DNA from 2 places in the Sporomusa rhizae genome. Region 2 is predicted to be linked to the other one. Evidence: a T-box and tRNA genes for the amino acid it is inferred to sense, from the RefSeq annotation. Region 2 holds a T-box; the other holds one or more tRNA genes.
The links. The T-box of region 2 lies ahead of thrS (threonine--tRNA ligase). A T-box ahead of a tRNA ligase gene usually reads a tRNA of that ligase, here a tRNA-Thr.

Region 1 (9,852 bases), 640 kb from region 2:
ATCATTCGCATCGCGATTGCTGTGGCGACTCCCCATTATTAAAATTCTTGGCTATAGGTGCCGTGGTGTACGTTGGCTTAAAAGTCTGGCATCACCATCAAATCTATCACCGAGACTAACCTCTTTTACCTGGGCTTACTGCCCAGGTTTGATTTTAGGTAAAAGAAAAGAGTAATGTATTACTCGCAAATTTTAGTTCTCTACTGTTTTCTTTGGCATCGTCTGCACCTCGTTTTAGATTACCTAATAAGCACTAATTGACGTAACAGGTAGTTAGTACTACGCATAAAATATAATAGGCCCCTCAGAAAAATATTGTGGAGGTATGATAATGGAATACCGTATGCGTGATGATGAGTGTATGCCAAAACATAGATGCAGACCATGTCATAGAAGATGTGTTGGAACTTATACTTCAAAGCATAGAGTTTATGAAAAATGCTGCTATGAGGTCTGTAGAGTGTGCCCCTGCTGTGACAATGAGTACGATGTCAGCCGCTCTGAAGAATGCCCTACATGTGGTACACCATCGGATTTTATGGCTATGGATGATCCTCCTGGCGATCCTCCTCGTTTTGGTGGCTTCGGTAGATTCGGGGGACGCGGCTTCGGTGGCTTTGGTGGGTTCGGTTTCTTCCCATTCTTCCCTTTCTTCCCATTCGGTCGATTTAGACGTTTTCGTCGATTTTAATTGGCCTATACCAATAGCCCGGCTAATACTGGGCTATTTTTTTCACTCGCCCTCCGCACCTCAATTAAAAAAATCATTTAACACTTCGATCATATTTTACATAATATATAGCAGGTACCTAAGGTCCCAGGTAACCTCCTCCAATGAAGAGTGGCGCCCGTCCGCTCTTCATATTTTTTTGCATTCTCCGCACCTCCCCGCTTTTAGCCAACTTGGTACCGCCTTGCGAATGTCCACGATTTTATCGACGGTCCATTGTCTTCCATCCGGCCAATGCATTACCATTGGGTATATATTTCCCTGTTTGTCGTGTAGCGCTGTAATCCCGACGAACGTTCTCATATGTACCACCTCAATGCCATGTTAGAACATGTGTTTGTAGTCAGCAAGCGGGAATAAGTGGAAATAAAAATACCCGGCGTGGCAGACCGGGTATTTTAGAGGGGTTATGTAGATTGGATTACTTCGAATACTTTTATAGTACTTGGTTATTTTTAGAATTTCTTTAGAAATAAAAAACCGCATCCCGGAGGATGCGGCGTATAAAATAATTAATGCATATAACATTCGACGTTAGCTGTGAGATTACCAAACCAGTCGCCGTCTTCACACCCAACTTTCTAACAATGAAAAACATTTACCAAATGAATACTGCAATCTATTTTTTATGTTGCCGAAAATGCTACTTTTTTCAGCGCATTTATATTGCAAGAAAATATGCAACGTAAGTGTTGATGAATGATTATCAATCATTCTAAACAAATCAATAATTTCGTTTAGAACAATTTATAAATAATCAAATACCCATCACCAATATATTACGCTGAAAATTACCCTTATTCAGTCCTAGGTTGAAAAGCGAGCCGGAAAGCCAGCTTATTTTTCTGCCCAAAATAAAAAAGCCGCCCTAGCCCGAAGGATAGAGCGGATTCGTTACGTTCCTTACTTAATAACCGTTACATAAATCTGGTCTCGCTTGCTGCCGTCCGCGGTCTTAACTGTAACCAACGACAGGCCTCCGGCACGGGCCGTTACTCTGGTTATCGGCGCGTTGCTGGGGTCAACGGTAGCCACTGCCGAGTCGCCTGACTGCCAGATGACGTCCTTGTCAGCCGCAAATTTTAGCAGGCAGCTCTCGCCCACTTTTAGGAGAATGGACAGCCGGTATTCTTTGGCTATGACTTCTACCAGAGCGTAGTCTGTCCATGTACCGTCTACAGTCTTGACCTGAATACGGGTTACACCTTCGGCATGGGCCGTTACCTTACCAGTCGCATCAACCGAAGCAATGTTGGGGAAGGCGGAATTCCATTCTAGGTTAGGATCGCCAATGATTTCAGGGAGAATATTTCCAATAAGTTGGATTTGTTCTCCTACTTCTAGGACGATATGTAATTTGGGATCTGGTGGTGCGGTCGGTGTAGCCGACGCTTTATTAGAATTTCCACTTTCGCCATTAGCGGTAATTGCAGTCACTACATAATAGTAGGTAGTACCATTGGTTATTGCAGAATCTACATAGCTGGTACCAGACACGTTGCTGGCGATAGTAGTATACGGGCCTCCTGCAGTTGTAGCTCGTTTTACGTTGTAGCCAGTTACGCCGGTAACTGCGTTCCAGTTGAGAGTTACTTTTGCGTCACCTGCAGTGACAGTTAGGTTTGTTGGTACAGGAACTGGGGATGGATTATACGGAAGAAATTCTCCATTTTCGTCAATATCGATTGCGTCAATATGCACCTGGAGATTATCCCCCTTGTACTCAGAAATTCTCGTAATCGTAACCGTATGTTCACTATTAGACATTCCTGTTTTTTCAAATACTAATGCTTGCCAAATGAAAGCTCCAGTACGTTCGGAAAAAGTAAAATCTTCCCCGTCTATATTTATTTTTATACTGGTATCATAACCATCTGATGAGGTGCCAATAATTCTAATTCTGTCCCCATTAAAATTGAGCTTCACCCATGCCCCTTTTACATTTAATCTTAAGGTATCTCCCAAATAGGCTGTATTAGCGCCATATTTATAAGAATCTGTACCCCCACCATAAGAAACATTATCTAGTGTTAAGTTTATTCTTTTCCACCCTGCCTCTGGTGCTGTTAACTTTTGTCCTACTGTAGCCATTTACATTCCTCCAATTAAATTATTTTGAAACCCAACATAGCCAAGGAACTCTTATTTTCATTGTGTGTTTCCTGTACATCGGCTTTCACTTAGATACATTCATGCAAGTCGTTTTTTTAAACGGGCTAACGCTCTATTTTTTAATTGATTGACTGCCTGCGCCGTAATTCCCAGTAATTGCGCTATGTTTGCCAACCTATGACCGTAGACAAAAACGTGAATTAATACAAGCAGTTGCCGGGGAGGCAACGCTTGCAGCGCCGCCAGCATTCTTTCAAATGTTTCCTTGTATATTAGCTCAGCCTGAGGATCGTCGGGAGCTGCCACATACTCAAGGGCCTTATCCCCCTGGTACTCCATTCGCTTTCTTTTTATTTTTTTTCGCCAAAGATTCAGCAGGCCGTATTTCACCCAGCTTTCAAGATAGCCGGCCAGTGGAACTCCAATGTCGGGATTAAAACTATGAATAGCTTGCAGTAAGGCCAGCCACGCTGCGGATTCCGCATCCGGAACACTTCTTCTATATATACCTGCGTACTTCTTAACGAGCGGTTTAAATTGCTGACCAATATGTTGTTTATCTATTTGACTCCCCTCCCGGAAAAAATAAAATAACCCCCGGTTTCCCGAGGGTTTGCTGAGTGTTTATTAGCTGTCAAGCTTATCTACAGAAGGAAGCATGAAGGTTTATGACGAAAAAAAGTCAGATAAACTGGTAGGAAAAGCGCTGTTAGAATACAATCGCGCCGTCATTAGAAGAATCCTTAGCCATGCGGTATACAAGGATGAAATATTAGAGCAGCATCACCCAAGCTATGTTTCCATGCGTTTAGGTCATAGTGATGTATCTGTGACTTATAAAAAATATTCGCATTTCATTCAGTTGAAAAACGCGCCTCGCTGAGATGGTTAGAAGAAAAATTAAATAAAAATAAAGATAAATTATTTTCATGTGTTATAGTGTGTTAACATGTGTGAAATTTTATTTTTTACCCCTGACTGGAGACAAATCGGAAGACAAAAAATAAAAAGACCCTGCAGGAACACCCCACAGAGCCTTGATTTTACTGGAGCCGATAGCAGGATTCGAACCTGTGACCCTCTCATTACGAATGAGATGCTCTACCAGCTGAGCTATACCGGCATTTTGACATTATCATTTTACTCGCTGGGAAGGGAAAAGTCAACTCAGCAATTCTTAGTTGCCGTGCTGACTATCTGGGGTCGTCATCGTCAAAATTTGGTTAACCAAATTACTTAGATTATCTATATTACTGAACAAATCAGCTACAATACAACCGTCTAGTTTGCGGCGTTCCACCATCCCACGCATGATTTTTTCAATTTCCGCCAAAGGCAGTGATGCCCGGTATGGTCTATGCTCACTTAAAGCCACAAACACATCTGCTACGCCGACTATCCGGGAGCCAAGTCTAAGAGAAGGTTCCTGAATGCGAAACGGATAACCGACTCCGTCCAATGTCTCGTGATGGAAAGCCGCCCATTCAGCTACCAGGGAAAAGCCGTCAATCTGCTCAAGTATCCTGTAGGTATAGTAGGGATGCTGCTTGATTATCGAAAATTCTTTGTCCGTCAATCCACTTTGCTTTTCCAGGATATCATTGGGTATAGCCAATTTTCCCAGGTCATGAAATAGCCCGGCAATTTTCATCAGTTTCACTTCTTCCTGGCTATATCCTTTAATTCGAGCCAAAAACTCCGAAACCAGGGCGACGCTACGGGAATGCATGCCTGTGAAGCTACTGGTCCGGTCAATGATTGTAGCAAAAATCTCCGCAATGTTGACAATGGCATCTATGTTAAACACTATATGTCCGTTGGCATCAAATTGACGGAAAAAGTTCTGATAATAATGCGGGTTGGTTAAATCCAGCCAAAAGCTCTCTTGCCCGCTAAATTCATGTAAAGCCCGTACCAAGTCAGGGTCAAAATAGTTGCCGCTTAACTCATCGATCGCGGCAAGAATATCCTGGCACTGCTCAAATATGTAGACTTTATCCTTAAGTAATACTTCCAATCGGTCGGCCAAATTTATAATCCTGCTAGAAAGCGGAATCTCCTTCCCTTCGAGACCGGAAGGATTGGGTCCTGCCCAAGCGTCATGGTGATAGCGTATAGGTTCAGCAAGCATCCCAAAATGCGGCGAATCCTTCAGGAGGAAATATCCAGCTTCGGCATGACGATATACGTCATGGGTTACATTTAGCGTTAACAACTTCTTTTTCTCATACCAATTAGACACAGCCCCAATATCATGCAGCAGCGAAGCAAAGACAAGGATCTGCCGATCTCTATACTCGAGGCCAATATGTTCTGCAATTTTGTTCGCAATTAGCGCTGTCCGCCAATGGTGCCGGGAAATTCCGTCTGTAGATAATTCCAACGCTATTGATAATGCACTCACCAAATTACTTGGCCGAATATTAAACAGCACTTTTTTCCGCTCCTAAAATAAAAAATTATCCGTAATAATTTTATATTATCACGGATAGTTATATTTTACTATTTAATATTCTATATACTCAACTAAAACTTAACAAATAGTTAGCAATTGTATCCTCAATAACTCTAGAAATGTACTACTCTATCAGTCAACTCCGCCTGTTTGGCCGCATTAAAACGGTCTTCTGTACTTAGATAACCGGTTATCCGCCTAATCCGCCTAATCGGGGAACGTTCAACCGCCTTTACGACTATTTCTTCGCCGTCCAGACTCAAAGTTACTTTGCCCAGTTCTTTTCCTTTTTGCTTCCAGAGCTGCAATTCCTCACTTACAATAGCCGTGATTTCCTCTTCGGTAATATCATCTTCGGCAACAACTGTAACACCATTTACCATCATATGCATCGCCTCCAATAATAATATGAACCTTTATTCACCACTAGTCAATGAAGAATTTGTCCTATTTGCAGCTGCTGGTTTCCATAATGCGACTTACTTTCAGGTGAAATATAGCTGATCATTATTGTTCAAGGCTTCACACAAATACAGCTTTTAATAAGCGACAAGAAAGCTGATAGGATCAACTGCGGTACCATTAACCCGGACTTCATAATGAAGATGTGGTCCCGTACTTCTCCCTGTATTCCCCAAATAGGCTATAACTTGGCCTTTCTTAACACTTTGTCCGGCGTTTACAGCTAAGTGGGCATTGTGTCCGTAAATTGTTTCAATACCATTGCCATGATTAATTTTCACAATATTGCCATAGCCGCCAGCCGGTTCACTCTGTACAACCTCACCGTCGGCAGTGGCAACAATCGGCGTCTCCATATTGTTGGCGATGTCAATTCCCGGATGAAATTCACTGCCGCCGCCCCATGGCGAGTTTCGCCAGCCAAATACTGAGGTAATCTCTCCGGTAACAGGCCAAAGCGAAGGCTTATTGGCCAATTTATCCATACTTCTCGCGTTTTTCTCCAGCTCTTGAACTGGCCTGGCTTCACTAGCTCTGACAGGCTGCGAAACCATTGCCGGAACACTTTCCGTAGTTTGCGAAGAATGCCGAATGACTACCATTCCGGATATAAAAAGAACAAGTGCACATAGTAGAACAATCATCCCCTTTTTGGAATGGACGGTTGCCCACCAGTTGCCTATATTATGCTTGTTCTGCGATTCCTGCGGAATATCCACCTGGGTCTCCTCCTAACTATACGCACCTTAACTAGCTTGAGTGCTGTAACAATTTTGTTTATCCTATGGTCTCGGAATAATGTTATCCTACCCCTTCTATATTATAGCGGAAAATTCCCCCCTTGTAATTACTATCTCTTTTACAACAATACTTGACGTAAAAATTGAAAAGTGAGAACATAGACTTATACCTTAGTTTATGGGAGTGACCTTTGTGAAAGTAATTCCCCCGCAATATCGAATTCTCGCCGTAATAACCACAGCAATAGCGGTTTTGCTTTTGTTTGCCGGTTATAAATCCTCCGCCGTGGCCGTTTGGTCACAGCAACTGGTTACCAAACCGCCAATTAACTTGACGGCGGTTCCTCTGAGTTCTGTAAATAAACCAGTACAAATAACCCGTACCGGGTCTATTGAAAATGCTACATTGACGCCTATCGCTGCTCCGTTCTCCGGCAGTCTTAGTGAAGTCTACGTAAAAGAAGGCCAAACAGTAAAGGCCGGTCAAGCATTATTTAAGATTGAGGCGTCTCAGGAGACAACGAGTGCCCAACCTGCAGCAGCCTCCCCCGCACCGCAAGGCAATTACACCAAAGCCTTAGACGAATTCAATCGCTACAAAAAATTATTTGAAATTGGCGCTATATCCAAACGGCAATTCGAAACAGCCGCCGCGAAATTACAAGCGGCTAAAGAAAGCTCAACCAGCGATTCAGACGGCGGGTCATCTTCAGCCGCTGTCCCAAGTGTTACTACTGTTACTGCGCAAGCCGGCGGTACGGTAACCGGTCTTGCCGCCTCGGCAGGAAGTACGGTCCAAGGTGGACAAACACTGTTATCCCTAGGCAGCGGTCAAACCCTGGAAGCTGTTATTTCGGTTAATCAAAATGATCTCTATCTTGTCCATTTAGGCACGCCTACTGCCATAAATGTTGCCAACCAAACCTTAACCGGTCAGGTTTCCGGAATATATCCAAAAATTGAAGCAAACCAGGTCGCGGCCTTCCTTGCCCATATTAAATTGGCCACAAATCCACCCGGCTTACTCACACCAGGTATGACAGCCACTGTCCGTATCGATACCGGTAGTTCCGCCTCAGCCCTTGCCGTTCCCTCCACCGCAGTATTTCAAGATGACCAGGGACGAAAGTTCCTATACCTGGCAGTCAACGGCAAAGCGCTCCTCCAAGAAATAACTACCGGCGACACCCTAGGTGAGTTGACTGAACTTACCTGCAGTCTGCCGCCAGACAGCATGGTTATTACAAGTAACCTAAATGAGCTTAAAAATGGAGCTGTAATTAATGTAGTAGAATAGCACAACAACGTACTCGAACGTAATAAGCCTTCCGGCCTGCACCGGAAGGCTCTTTTATATATTTCGTATTGTGTTTACAGCAATCCCTGCCATAACTCTATAACCTTGCTCATTAGGATGCAGCACATCAGTATAGAACCCACCATACGGCTGCTTGCTGTTAGACTTAAAAAATGCTGAGTGAAAATCAATCACAGATAGATTTTTAGCAGCGGCATACTCGCGCATATCTTCGCGATATAGACTAAGAATACATTCATCTTGAGGATAATTACAGGGTATCGGCAGTCCCAGTATCGGTATTATTTCATATTGCTCCGCCATTTCTACCATGGAACGAATATTATCATATACTTCTTCTGCCTCAACCCTCGCACAGGCATCGTTAGCCCCGCCCATAATAATTACGTGCGACGGTAAAGATCTGATAACATCCTGCGCAAAGCGTTCAAGCATTTGCAAGCTGGTATCACCGTTTACGCCTTTATTAATTATAGGAATCCCCAACTCTTGACTGACCAAATGAACCCATGACGAGCATGGAAAATAAGGAAATCCGTAGGTAATAGAATCCCCTATAGCAATTATCTTTTTAAAGTCCGACACTGTTTATCTCCTTTAGGATAAAACTCCCACACCTCTTGCAGTAAACTTCTAAAGAATATATTCAGGCGTTCCGTCTCACAAAAATTATCGGCCGGAAGCCCTTTTGCGTACTCTTCTAGATAACTTAGCCGCTCTTCAATATAGCTGTTCAGACTATCGATGCGTGGCTCTACTGTCAATTCATCGCCGGCTATTTTGCGCGCAAGCAGTGCCTCAACTTGCTCCTTTAGCTGCGGCTGATCTTTAAGATGGGTCTCCATAAGTGTAAGGAAAGATATGGGCGGATGGCTATTCTCCCGTTCCAGCCACATGCAGGCAAAAAGCGGTCTAAGAACATAAAAATATTTTTTGGACTTGACTCTTTCGCCTCTTAGATAACTTCGGTAGTTGGAAGCAGCCATACTTAAATAATGGTGTATTGAAGTTCTCCGCGCAAAATAGGCCGCCCGGACATCTCGCATCCGTTCCCTTATTTTATAACCCTCCCTATAAACTATCGGCGAATCCAGCCATTCCATTAGAGCAGGGTTATATTTACGCAGCAATCCCAGCGCTTTACATATATCCCAACCGTTTATATCCAATAAATCATTGATAGGATACTCGATAACATCCCTCTTTCTTTCAATAGATAAATACCACTCAGGTTTTTGGATATACACAAAACGAACATCGTAATCACTATCTTGCGAGGGAAAGCCCCAGGCCCGGCTCCCGGATTCAACAGCAAACAATATTTGAACGTTCTTTTCTTTTTCAATATCAGTTAATTTAGCAAGAATTATATCTCTCATAAGTATTACTCCTAACATTTACCTCCAAAATTAACCTTTGACCACACCAATTGTACACAGTTTCTTGACAGGCGTCATCAGGTCTAGCTCATTTGCAATAACAGAATCAATATCCTTATAGGCAAATCTTGATTCCTCCGCTACGTCACTTTTATTGTTCTTGCCCAGAACAACACCGCAGCCTTTCAAATCAGTTATAACCGACTCTACCGAAAAAGACCCCTTGGCTTTGGTACGTGACATGAGACGCCCCGCCCCATGTGAACAGGAATGAAAACTTTCTACATTGCCCTTTCCTTCAACAATATAGCTATACGATCCCATAGCACCGGGGATAATGCCTACATCGCCGACTCTTGCCCGAATGGCCCCTTTACGGTGTACCCAGACATTCTTTCCATAGTGATTTTCAATAGCGGCATAGTTGTGATGACAGTTAACATGGCTCGAATACTCGGGCTGACAGCCGGTAAATTTGTTAACCAATTTATCAAACATTGCCATTATCGCATTTAACATATGGTTGCGATTTTCTTTGGCAAAAGCAAGTGCCAGTTGCATCCATTCGATATAAGCTTGTCCCTCTTTACTATCAACAGGCAAGAATGCCAGTTGATATTCGGCAGGTACTACCGAAAACCACTTCTTGTTGTTTT
Region 2 (9,852 bases):
TTTATTACTATCTGCGATTAGCGCCCGCTGGTATGGTATTATCCCGGAAAATAGCCACATATCAAAATCATTGCTATTCTTCTTCAGAATATCGGGTACTTCTGAAGCATCCTCATAAGGTAAGACCATAGGAATCAGGCAATCACGTTTTTCCAAGGCAATCTCATAGGCAATAGCCGCAGAATCCGGCGGCCCAACAATCGCCAAACGTATCAAGTCTTGCATTTTTACTTCTCCTAAAAATTTCTTCGATTTATTATACCACTTGTACTATTATTTTCAACTCACAAAGTACTTTATTAATGAGACGACAATATAGCTTCCCCTTTGGGGATACAACCGCAAATCCCCTGCGATATCGTAGTTATAATACCAATACATGCTCAGATTTCCACATCTTCCAGTTACCTACTTTTTTTTAATCAGGACCTTGATAACTAAATAAAAGAACTCCTGCCAATCATATGCAGGAGTTCTTTTATTTAGTTATACAGTATTTAATAAAGTAAGTGAGCTGCCTACTCTGTTTCGAAACTGTCACGACACTTTTCTTAAAACACCTATCGCGCCCCGGCGTTCAAATAACCATGTCATACCAGCTAAAATTGGCGGATATAAACTTACCCAGCCATTAAATAGATAGATCAGCACACATACAATAAACGCCACCCACGCGCAGTAATAGCCTAAGCTCTTAGCGGGTAAGAGCTTAATACCTGCCGCTGTAGTGATTATATATAACATAACAAATATAGAGCTGGGAAATTGGATCAACATACTCATATCCAAATTTAACCACATTCCAATAAGCAAGACCAGCATCGAAAATGGTCCCAATACCATAAAGACCCGGTAGGGGGTCCCATGGACAGCATGCAGTCTATCGAACCAAGCCGGGAAATGTCCCTCTCTTGCTTCTGCATAAACAAGCCGTGAAAATCCAGCTACATACGTATGAATAGTAGCATAACAGGCAGCCACACCTAATATAGCTACTACACTTCCCGCAATCCGGCCCCAGCCACCTTCAAGCAAGCCCGTCAGTGCAGTTAGTTTATCTTGTCCTAAATAAATGCCAGTACCAACAGTTACATAAGCCAGGCCTAAGTATAGCAAATTAACAACCACCAGCGACACACCTAAACTACGGCGTATATCTTGTTTAGGATTTTGAAATTCTTCTGCCAAATGGCAAATCATTTCCCAGCCAACATAGGCCCAAAATAGCACAGCCATAACACTTCCTACCGGCTGCCAGCCCTTGGGCGCAAAAGGATAAAATGCATGCGTTTTTACAGTAGGCCAAGCCGCTATAATACTAGCTAACAAGGCCGCGGCAATACTACCTACCACCAACGCCTGGATATTACCGGAAAACCGGATACCATGATAATTGGCCAGTAAGGCAATAGCCAGCATACTAATCGCAATCATTGTAACACCGGCAACATTCAGCGAGAAAAAGTGCCCTAAGTAATAGGCGCCAATCAAAGCGCAAATAGGTGCACCGAAGGGTACCGTACCCAAGAACAAACATCCGGTAATACGCCCCGCCCTTTCTCCGAACGCTTGCCGGGCATAGGCTGCAATACCACCGGCACTGGGATACAATATTGATAAATTCGCTAATACGATTACTAAGGGAATGGTCAATATGCCCATTAGTCCCCAACTCACTAATGATGCCGGCCCGGCCATATCCGCCGACAAACTCGGTAAAACCAGAACTCCTGAGCCTAAAACAGCACCAATAGTCATAGCACTGCCCTGCAACCAGCCAATACTTTTCTTTAACTCTTGCTCCATGCCTTCCCCTCCAATGACACCTTGGAAATCCATGTATTGTTTGTTATAATAGCACATATATATTAATCGGTAAAATTGATTATTTCGATTTATTTCTTCATTAAATCCGATGGAAAGAAGGATTTATCTTGAATTTACATCACCTTAAAACCTTTGTGACCATAGTCCATACCGGCAGCTTTACTGCGGCTGCCGAGCAATTAGATTATGCACAATCTACGGTTACCGGACAAATCCAAGCCTTGGAGGAAAGCTTAGAAACACGTCTATTTGAAAGAATCGGCCGCCAAATAAATTTAACGGCTTCCGGAAAAATATTATACCGTCATGCACAGGCCATTTTAAACATGGCCAAACAAGCGGAAGCAGAAGTAAAAAATCCGACCGGCCCCAGTGGCCAACTGTTTATTGGCGCTCCTGAATCTTTGTCAGCGGAAATCCTCCCTGCCTTAGTTAAGGAGTATTGTCTCACCTATCCGCAAGTGGATTTGCAGCTCCGCTTCGATACCTGCCAAAATTTCCGTAACGCCTTACGCAAAGGCACCCTAGACATAGCTTTAATTCTTGATGAACCGCTAAAAGATCAAGACTTAGTCATTCATACCCTATTTCCAGAGCCTATGTCACTCTTAGCCGCTCCCGAACATCCCCTGTCCCAGGCCGAAAGCGTAGTTCCTCAAGACTTATCCGGGCAAGCACTACTCTTAACCGAGCCAGGCTGCAGCTACCGATTATTATTTGAAGGCATGCTGCGCCAATATCAAATAAAGCCACATTCCCTATTGGAGATTAGCAGTGTCGAAGTCCTTCGGCAGTTTGCAATCCAGGGACTGGGCATTACCTTTTTATCCCAGCGGGCGGTTGCACGTGAATTAGCTGCGGGCAGCCTGGTATCATTAAAGTGGCTCGGCCCTACCTTCAACATAAATGCCCAGTTGGCTTATCATCGCGACAAATGGTTATCTCCTGCCATGCAAGCGTTTATCGCTTTATGTCACCAACGATTAACCTAGTTTTCACAGAAACAAACAACAGTGCCCCCATCTCTGCATTCTGCAAAGATCGGGGCACTGTTACACCAAAAAGCCAGTCCCGTTCAATAACACGAAGACTGGCTTTTGAACACTTATTTAGTTTTTAGACAAAATTGGGTCATCGATCTTATTCCAGATTAATTTAGAGATAAGGGCCATGTCATTGTAAATTAGAATGTTGTTATCGTCATAACCAAGATGCTCATCAGGAACGTTTTTGGTCATCATACAAATAATATAATCATGCTGCCGACCGAAAACAATACCGCAATCATGCAAGGCACCGCCGAGTTCACCGGTTTTATGGGCAATTTTCAAATCATGAGGCAAATTAGCAGGAATACGTTCATTCCATTGTTGTTTACTGAGGATTTCCAGCATCTTTTTGTCACTTTTCGGATCAATGCATTGTTTCCTGTAAATTTTCTCAAGAATTATTGCCATGTCGCGAGGGGAAGTATAGTTCTCACGGCCAGCTTTGGCCGCAGCCGAATCCAACATTTTTCGGCCAAGAACAGTTTCATTACAGCCAAGTTTCTTGATCAGCGCGTTGACGTTATCCATACCCAGCTTGGAAATAAGAATATTGGTAGCGGTATTATCGCTGACTACTATCATTTGTTCGACAAGATCGCCAACCGTTACCTTAGTACCATCGGGAACTTTGTCCAGAGCACCCCAGGCAAATTTGTCCTGCTTGTTAATGGTGATAATTTCATTGAAGTCTAACTTTCCCTGGTTTTTCTGGTTGAAAGCTTCGGCCATGATGAACACTTTAATCAAGCTAGCCGATTTGTGCCGCATGGGGTTCAGGTATGTTTCCTCGCCTGAGTCTAGAAGCTTAACATAAACCGAATGATAGGTGGTCTGGTCTTTGCATTCTTTTTTGATCTGATCAGCAATCCATTGCGGCGTGATCTTTTCGCTGGCACTCACTGTACCAGGGAAAATGGCCGCACCCAGAAGTACAACCAAAGTAAATGCTACTACTACAAACTTCATGTTTTTCATTTTTCTCTCCCTTCCTAATTTGGTTCAACCAAAAGCTTCCAAGCCTCGGCCTGTAAGTAATGGAGCCGCCCTTTGCCCTAGGGGCCGCGCCGCCAGACAATAAAAAAATCCAGCAAAACGACGACTCTGACCCCAAAGTCTTCCTTTTACTGGATTTTGTCTGCGTCCGCATCCGGATTACAAATGCGTATGGAAACAAAGCAGTGCACATATTCAAATATGTTTCATTGTATACTTTCGGTACTCGCCACCCAATTCCTCCCAGACTTTATTGTTTTTTTATATTATTACGTGATTAAGCCAATACGGTTAAACTGTATCATGAAAAGGGAGTAAAGCATTCCAGCCTTACTCCCCTTCATATTACTTCTTGTTCACTATCTCGTCGTCGATTAAAGCAAGAAACGCTTCCATACTCATTGTTTTTGTTTCACCGTTCTTCCGGTCCCTGACCGCAACCACATTCTCATTTTGTTCTTTATCCCCGAGGATAAGCATATATGGCACTTTTCCCAACTGAGCTTCACGAATTTTGTAACCGATTTTTTCACTCCGGTCATCCAGTTCGACCCTTATATCTGACTTCCTTAATGTTTTCAGAACTTTATTTGCATACTCATGATTTCTTTCCGATATGGCTAATATCTTTACTTGCACAGGTGCAAGCCATACCGGAAAAGCCCCCGCATAGTGTTCAATCAATGTTCCAACAAAGCGTTCCATCGAGCCAAGCAAAGTTCTGTGCAGCATGATGGGCGTGTGCTCTTTACCATCAGAGCCGACATAGGTCATGCCAAACCGCTCGGGTAAGTTCATGTCTAATTGAATCGTTGTTCCCTGCCATTCACGTCCCATAGCATCTACGGCCTTTAAATCAATGGCCGGACCATAAAACTTAGCACCGCCAATATCCTTTTTAAATTCAATTCCCCGATCCCCGAGAATCTTTTCCAGGGTGCTTTCGGCCAGTTGCCACACAGGCTCATTATCAATGAATTTCTCTTTGTCCTGAAGATCACGCACAGAGAGATATACGTTAAGTTTGTCATAACCAAACGCCTTATTGATAGCAAGCGCAAAATCAAGAACATTATTTACTTCATCCACAAACTGATCTTCGGTACAAACAATATGAGCGTCATCCTGAGTAAAGCCCCGTACACGCAGCATACCATGCAAAGCCCCTGATTTTTCAAAGCGGTAAACACTGCCAAGCTCGCACCAGCGAATTGGCAGTTCTCGATAACTGCGTGGTCTGGTCTTATACATTCTCACATGGAACGGACAACTCATAGGTTTTACATAATAGCGAGTATTCTCAGCTTCATCCTTGGCGGCCATTTTCATTGCCGGGTACATGCCTTCGGCAAAATGGTCCAAATGTCCTGAAGTTTCCCAGAGATTACTTTGTCCAATGTGAGGAGTATAGATATATTCATAGCCACGCCTGCGGTGTTCTTTACGCCAGTATAGCTCTATTTCCTCGCGCACAACAGAAAGCTTAGGATGCCAAAGGATAAGCCCCGGACCGATGTATTCATCAATGGAGAATAAATCGAGTTCTTTGCCAATTTTTCGATGATCACGTTTTTTTGCTTCTTCCAGCGCAGTCAGATAAGAATCTAACTCCGACTGCTTAGTAAAAGCTGTTCCGTAAATACGTTGGAGCATTTTGTTATTGGAATTGCCTCGCCAATAAGCTCCCGTACAGGAAATAAGCTTCACGGCCTTTATCCTGCCCGTATTGGGTAAATGGGGCCCCGCACAAAGGTCAACAAAATCCCCCTGCCGGTAAAATGTAATTGGCTGACCATCAGGCAGTTCCCTAATTAATTCTGCCTTGTACGGTTCATTACTCTGCTCGGCAAACTGTATTGCCTCCGCGCGGTTAAGTACAAAGCGTTCCAGAGCCAAATTTTGTTTGATAATCCGCTTCATTTCGTTTTCAATCTTCCCCAAATCATCTGCTGAGAACGAAACTTCCGAGTCAAAATCATAGTAAAATCCGGTTTCGATTGCCGGTCCAATGGCAAGTTTCACCTGGGGGTAAAGATTTTTAACCGCTTGTGCAAGAACATGGGCAGCCGTATGGCGCAGCACCTTTTTACCGGCTTCATCGTCAAAAGTAACCACGCGCAAAGAACAATCCGCACTGATGGTGGTCGTTAGATCCACCACCTTTCCGTCAAATTCAGCAGCAAGTGCTTCTTTAGCAAGGCCCGAACTGATTTGTTTAGCAATTTCAGCACAGGTGGTAGAGAACGGCACCTCTATTGAAATTCCGTTCTTCAGCGTTACTCGAATCACCATCAACACCTCTTTCTTTATTTTTTATATAATAAAAGCTCTCACCCCTGAAAAATCAGGGGTGAGAGCTTTTATTCACACGGTTCCACCCTGGTTATGCCCAATAGGAAACAATCCTTTGCACATCGCTTAAAACCTCGATAACGCAAGGTGTGCGGCTATGCTTAATTGAAAATGAAATGATTTCCGTTCAGCACGCAACTCAAGAGTGGTCTTCTCTATTAACTCCGAAAGGATGCTTTCAGCCGGTGACATCCTATCTCTGCTCGGGTTCATTAACAGATACTCTCTCTATCACAGTTTTGATCTTATTAAATATGTATTCCATTGTAGTACAAAAGACAGCCATTTGTCAAATTTTTGCAGTTTGTATCAAACTTAATTACTTTTTCACTCTGTATGCCGTTTAGCGGTTTAGGCCGTTATCTTTATAATACCTAGTGCCCTGTCCCGAAATTTCAAGAGCAAGTCCTTTGTCGGTTAATTGATATAGCCAAGCTCCCGGCCAAATTGAGACGGCCCCTTGAAAAGCACCACCATTAACGCCGTCGGTTGCCGCTAATGTAGCCTGGCCGCCAAAGCTCCACCCTTTGTCAATAAACCGAGCTAAATCCCTTTCCTTCTCAAAGACAAATATTTCACTATAATCTTTTAATCCCAAACCTAGCCCAACACCAATTTCAGTTTTTTTCATGAAAACTTCCCGTCCACTGTTATTATTAACAGCTATACCCCGGCCATGACCGCTACCTAATACCAATAGCTTTATCCCATGATTGCTGAATACAGCATATCCCGCAGAGTTCTCAACCGCATCCCTGGCTGACGGATGTAGCTTGTACAGCCTTGCCAGTGTTCTATCTCCCATGTCCCGTATTGATTGGCGCTTTTCTTCAATACCTGCCGCACAGGCTATGGAAGTAGCAGCTATCCCCAATAACATAAACAGGATAAACGTCTTGAATATTATTTTACGCATATTTGCCTCCTTTTCTCTAACAACTGCTTCGAGTATCAAAACCCTAATTCATTAGCATTCAATTCTAAAAACATATCCTTCCAATACCGGTTTTATTGGAATAAAGCTCATAATCATTACTTTAGCTAATTATTTCTTTCCAGTCATAATAAACAAGGAATAATTGACACTTACCTCTTCCATTACTTTTTTGCCATTATAGAAAGTATTCGAATCCACTTCTTTAAAGCCAATTTTTCCGAGTACATTTTTTAGATCGTTTTGATTAAACCCATTATGTCCATTAAAACCTTCTTCCAATTTATGAAAACTTCCGTCATCCTCATCGAGCTCAACGATACATAAATATCCACCTATGTTCAAGGAGCGATATAAGTTTACCAGCGTTGTTTCAATATCGACAATATGATGCAATGCCATTGATGTAAAAATCAAATCATATTTAGGTACTACTGTTTGGCTGGCATTAATATCGCATTGGAACGCCACCATATTATCCACTTTACACTGCTGAATTTTGGCATGTAATGCATCAATCATTCCTGCCGAGGTATCAATGCAGGTTATATGGTTGAGCTTGTCACACAGGTTAAAACTAATCAGGCCTGTTCCACAACCGAATTCCAAAGCATTATAGTGTTTTTTAATTTCAACGGCCTCTGCTATCTGGTCTGCAATAAGTTTTGCCCTTTTTATTCTTCTTTCTGAATCCCACATTATGGCCTGGCTGTTAAAATCCATTTTGCACCACTCCTTGTGAATACCACTAATCATTTTAAGTTTCAGTCGTTAATCCAGCGGCAATCGGCGGGAAAGGTAATTCCCAGCTGCTTCCTTACTGCATCCATGATACTGAGCTGCATGAGAGAATATTGATTATGTTTCCGGGCATCAGACTTGGTTTTGATTAACCGAATCATCTCTTCTACTTCGTAGTACATATTGTTATCACACTTATCAATAGGAATATCCTCTTTATTGCCATCATTATAAATAATAGTAATTTCCTTTGGATCATGGATTTCCTTAATGATCATGCAGCCCTTTTCCCCCTGAATTTGGCTTGGCAATATCGAATTGGTAATCTTGGAATAGATTAATTCACCTTGCATACCTTCATACTTGACCATAATAGTTCCGGCGCCATCTACTCCATTATTTAAAATAATAGCGTTAGCCCATATTTTTTGCGGCATACCAAAGAGTTTCACCAACGGATGAATACAATACACGCCAATATCCATTAATGCTCCATTTGAAAAAACGGGATTGAATGCATTTTCAATAATTCCCTTTTTAAAATTATCGTATCGGGAAGAGTACTGGCAGTATTGAAACGTAATTCTTCGAATTGTTCCAAGCTTACTTATACCATATTCTATTGCTTTAAATCCAGGATCAAATACAGGACGCATTGCTTCCAGAAGAATAACACTATTATAGTTAGCGGCTTGTAGCATATCTGCTAATTCTCTGCTATTTGAGGCAATTGTCTTTTCACATAATACGTGTTTTTTACTGTTTAACATCTTAATAGTATGTTCAGCATGTAAATTATTTGGGCTGGCCACATAAACGGCGTCTACCTCATTACATGCCGCCAAATCGTCTAAGTCGTTATATGCCAATGGAATATTATGCTTGCCGGCATATTCTACTGCCCTCTCCTTAGTTCTCGAATAAACTGCCACCAGTTCAAACTCTTTACATCGCTCAGCAGCCGCTATAAATTTGTCTGTTATTTTATTCGTTCCTATTACTGCAAAACGAACCACAGTATCCCTACTTTCTATATCACCTTGGCGTACACAAATTCCCATTGGAACATTTTGGGGCTAACACATATTACTTCCCTTAAAATTATAAACCTCCTGCCAAATTCAGTAGAATAAGCAGGAGATTTTCGCCATAAGCAGTTATACGGTTCTCATCTTCGAATGTTTTTGCAATCAGACTCTTCACATATGGAAACTACGATTTTTTCAAAGCAAAAAGCTTCAACCACCATGATGATGGTTGAAGCCTTTGGTGTCTATTTATCCTATTATGTGATGAAACCTCCGCTACCCCGAGTTTTGCCTTATGTTAATTCATCTCATAATTTCGGACTTTGCACTTTTAATAAATCTAAATTCTGCCCATCGTCAGAAAAAGCTTTCGAGGGATATATCTCGGCTACTTTTGCTTTGCCACTTGCAACCGCGTCTACTAATACCGGACTTACAAGGCTGACGAAAGTAATATTTCTTTTTTCGTTTGGTTGTATAAGCTCTTTACCACCATACATATAACCACTCGCGACGGCCAATACCTGATTAGTCCGCGTATCGCGATAGACTGCGACAATGTTAACGCGGTTCAATTGTATATTAGTGGTATTATTTACTTCAGCCGTAATATTAACAGGCAGCACCTCAAAGGTTGACTTCATCTCCCCTTTATTCTCGACCCAATAGGAATCTACTAAGGAACCGCTTTTCGGCAGACTTGCTGAAAAATCTTGCAAATTTACAGTTATCGCAGATTGAGCAATGTCCTCATTGGCAAGGTAAGGAAAAGCCTCAAGAGCTTTATGGTAATCATTAATTTTGTTTAATAATGCACGAAAATCTGAGCCGCTAGCAATTATGTATCTTCCATTTCTTTTTTGAAGGACAACCGGCACGCTTATCCCATCACCATTGATATCTGAGTTAAACTTCACCGTCATCTTCG

Region 1: it has a tRNA-Thr gene. The T-box ahead of thrS (threonine--tRNA ligase) is inferred to sense a tRNA for this amino acid. The anticodon was not compared.

The regions. Positions count from the first base shown of each region.
Region 1 is NZ_CP156925.1:5,696,417-5,706,268, forward strand. Features, by position in the region: gene SRRS_RS26695 (Ig-like domain-containing protein) at 1,634-2,821, opposite strand; gene SRRS_RS26700 (sigma-70 family RNA polymerase sigma factor) at 2,921-3,406, opposite strand; gene SRRS_RS26705 (hypothetical protein) at 3,501-3,725, shown strand; tRNA gene SRRS_RS26710 (tRNA-Thr) at 3,890-3,965, opposite strand; gene SRRS_RS26715 (HD domain-containing phosphohydrolase) at 4,020-5,276, opposite strand; gene nrdD (anaerobic ribonucleoside-triphosphate reductase) at 5,411-5,683, opposite strand; partial or broken gene SRRS_RS26725 (M23 family metallopeptidase) at 5,837-6,232, opposite strand; gene SRRS_RS26730 (efflux RND transporter periplasmic adaptor subunit) at 6,693-7,796, shown strand; gene SRRS_RS26735 (SGNH/GDSL hydrolase family protein) at 7,851-8,402, opposite strand; gene SRRS_RS26740 (nucleotidyltransferase domain-containing protein) at 8,381-9,196, opposite strand; gene SRRS_RS26745 (RtcB family protein) at 9,227-9,852, opposite strand, start outside.
Region 2 is NZ_CP156925.1:5,052,612-5,062,463, forward strand. Features, by position in the region: gene SRRS_RS23630 (GTP cyclohydrolase) at 1-225, opposite strand, end outside; gene SRRS_RS23635 (amino acid permease) at 538-1,806, opposite strand; gene SRRS_RS23640 (LysR family transcriptional regulator) at 1,935-2,819, shown strand; gene SRRS_RS23645 (serine hydrolase) at 2,937-3,851, opposite strand; partial or broken gene SRRS_RS23650 (KxYKxGKxW signal peptide domain-containing protein) at 4,076-4,132, opposite strand; gene thrS (threonine--tRNA ligase) at 4,215-6,161, opposite strand; T-box leader at 6,213-6,465, opposite strand; gene SRRS_RS23660 (hypothetical protein) at 6,565-7,137, opposite strand; gene SRRS_RS23665 (class I SAM-dependent methyltransferase) at 7,267-7,878, opposite strand; gene SRRS_RS23670 (Gfo/Idh/MocA family protein) at 7,920-8,912, opposite strand; gene SRRS_RS23675 (hypothetical protein) at 9,233-9,852, opposite strand, start outside.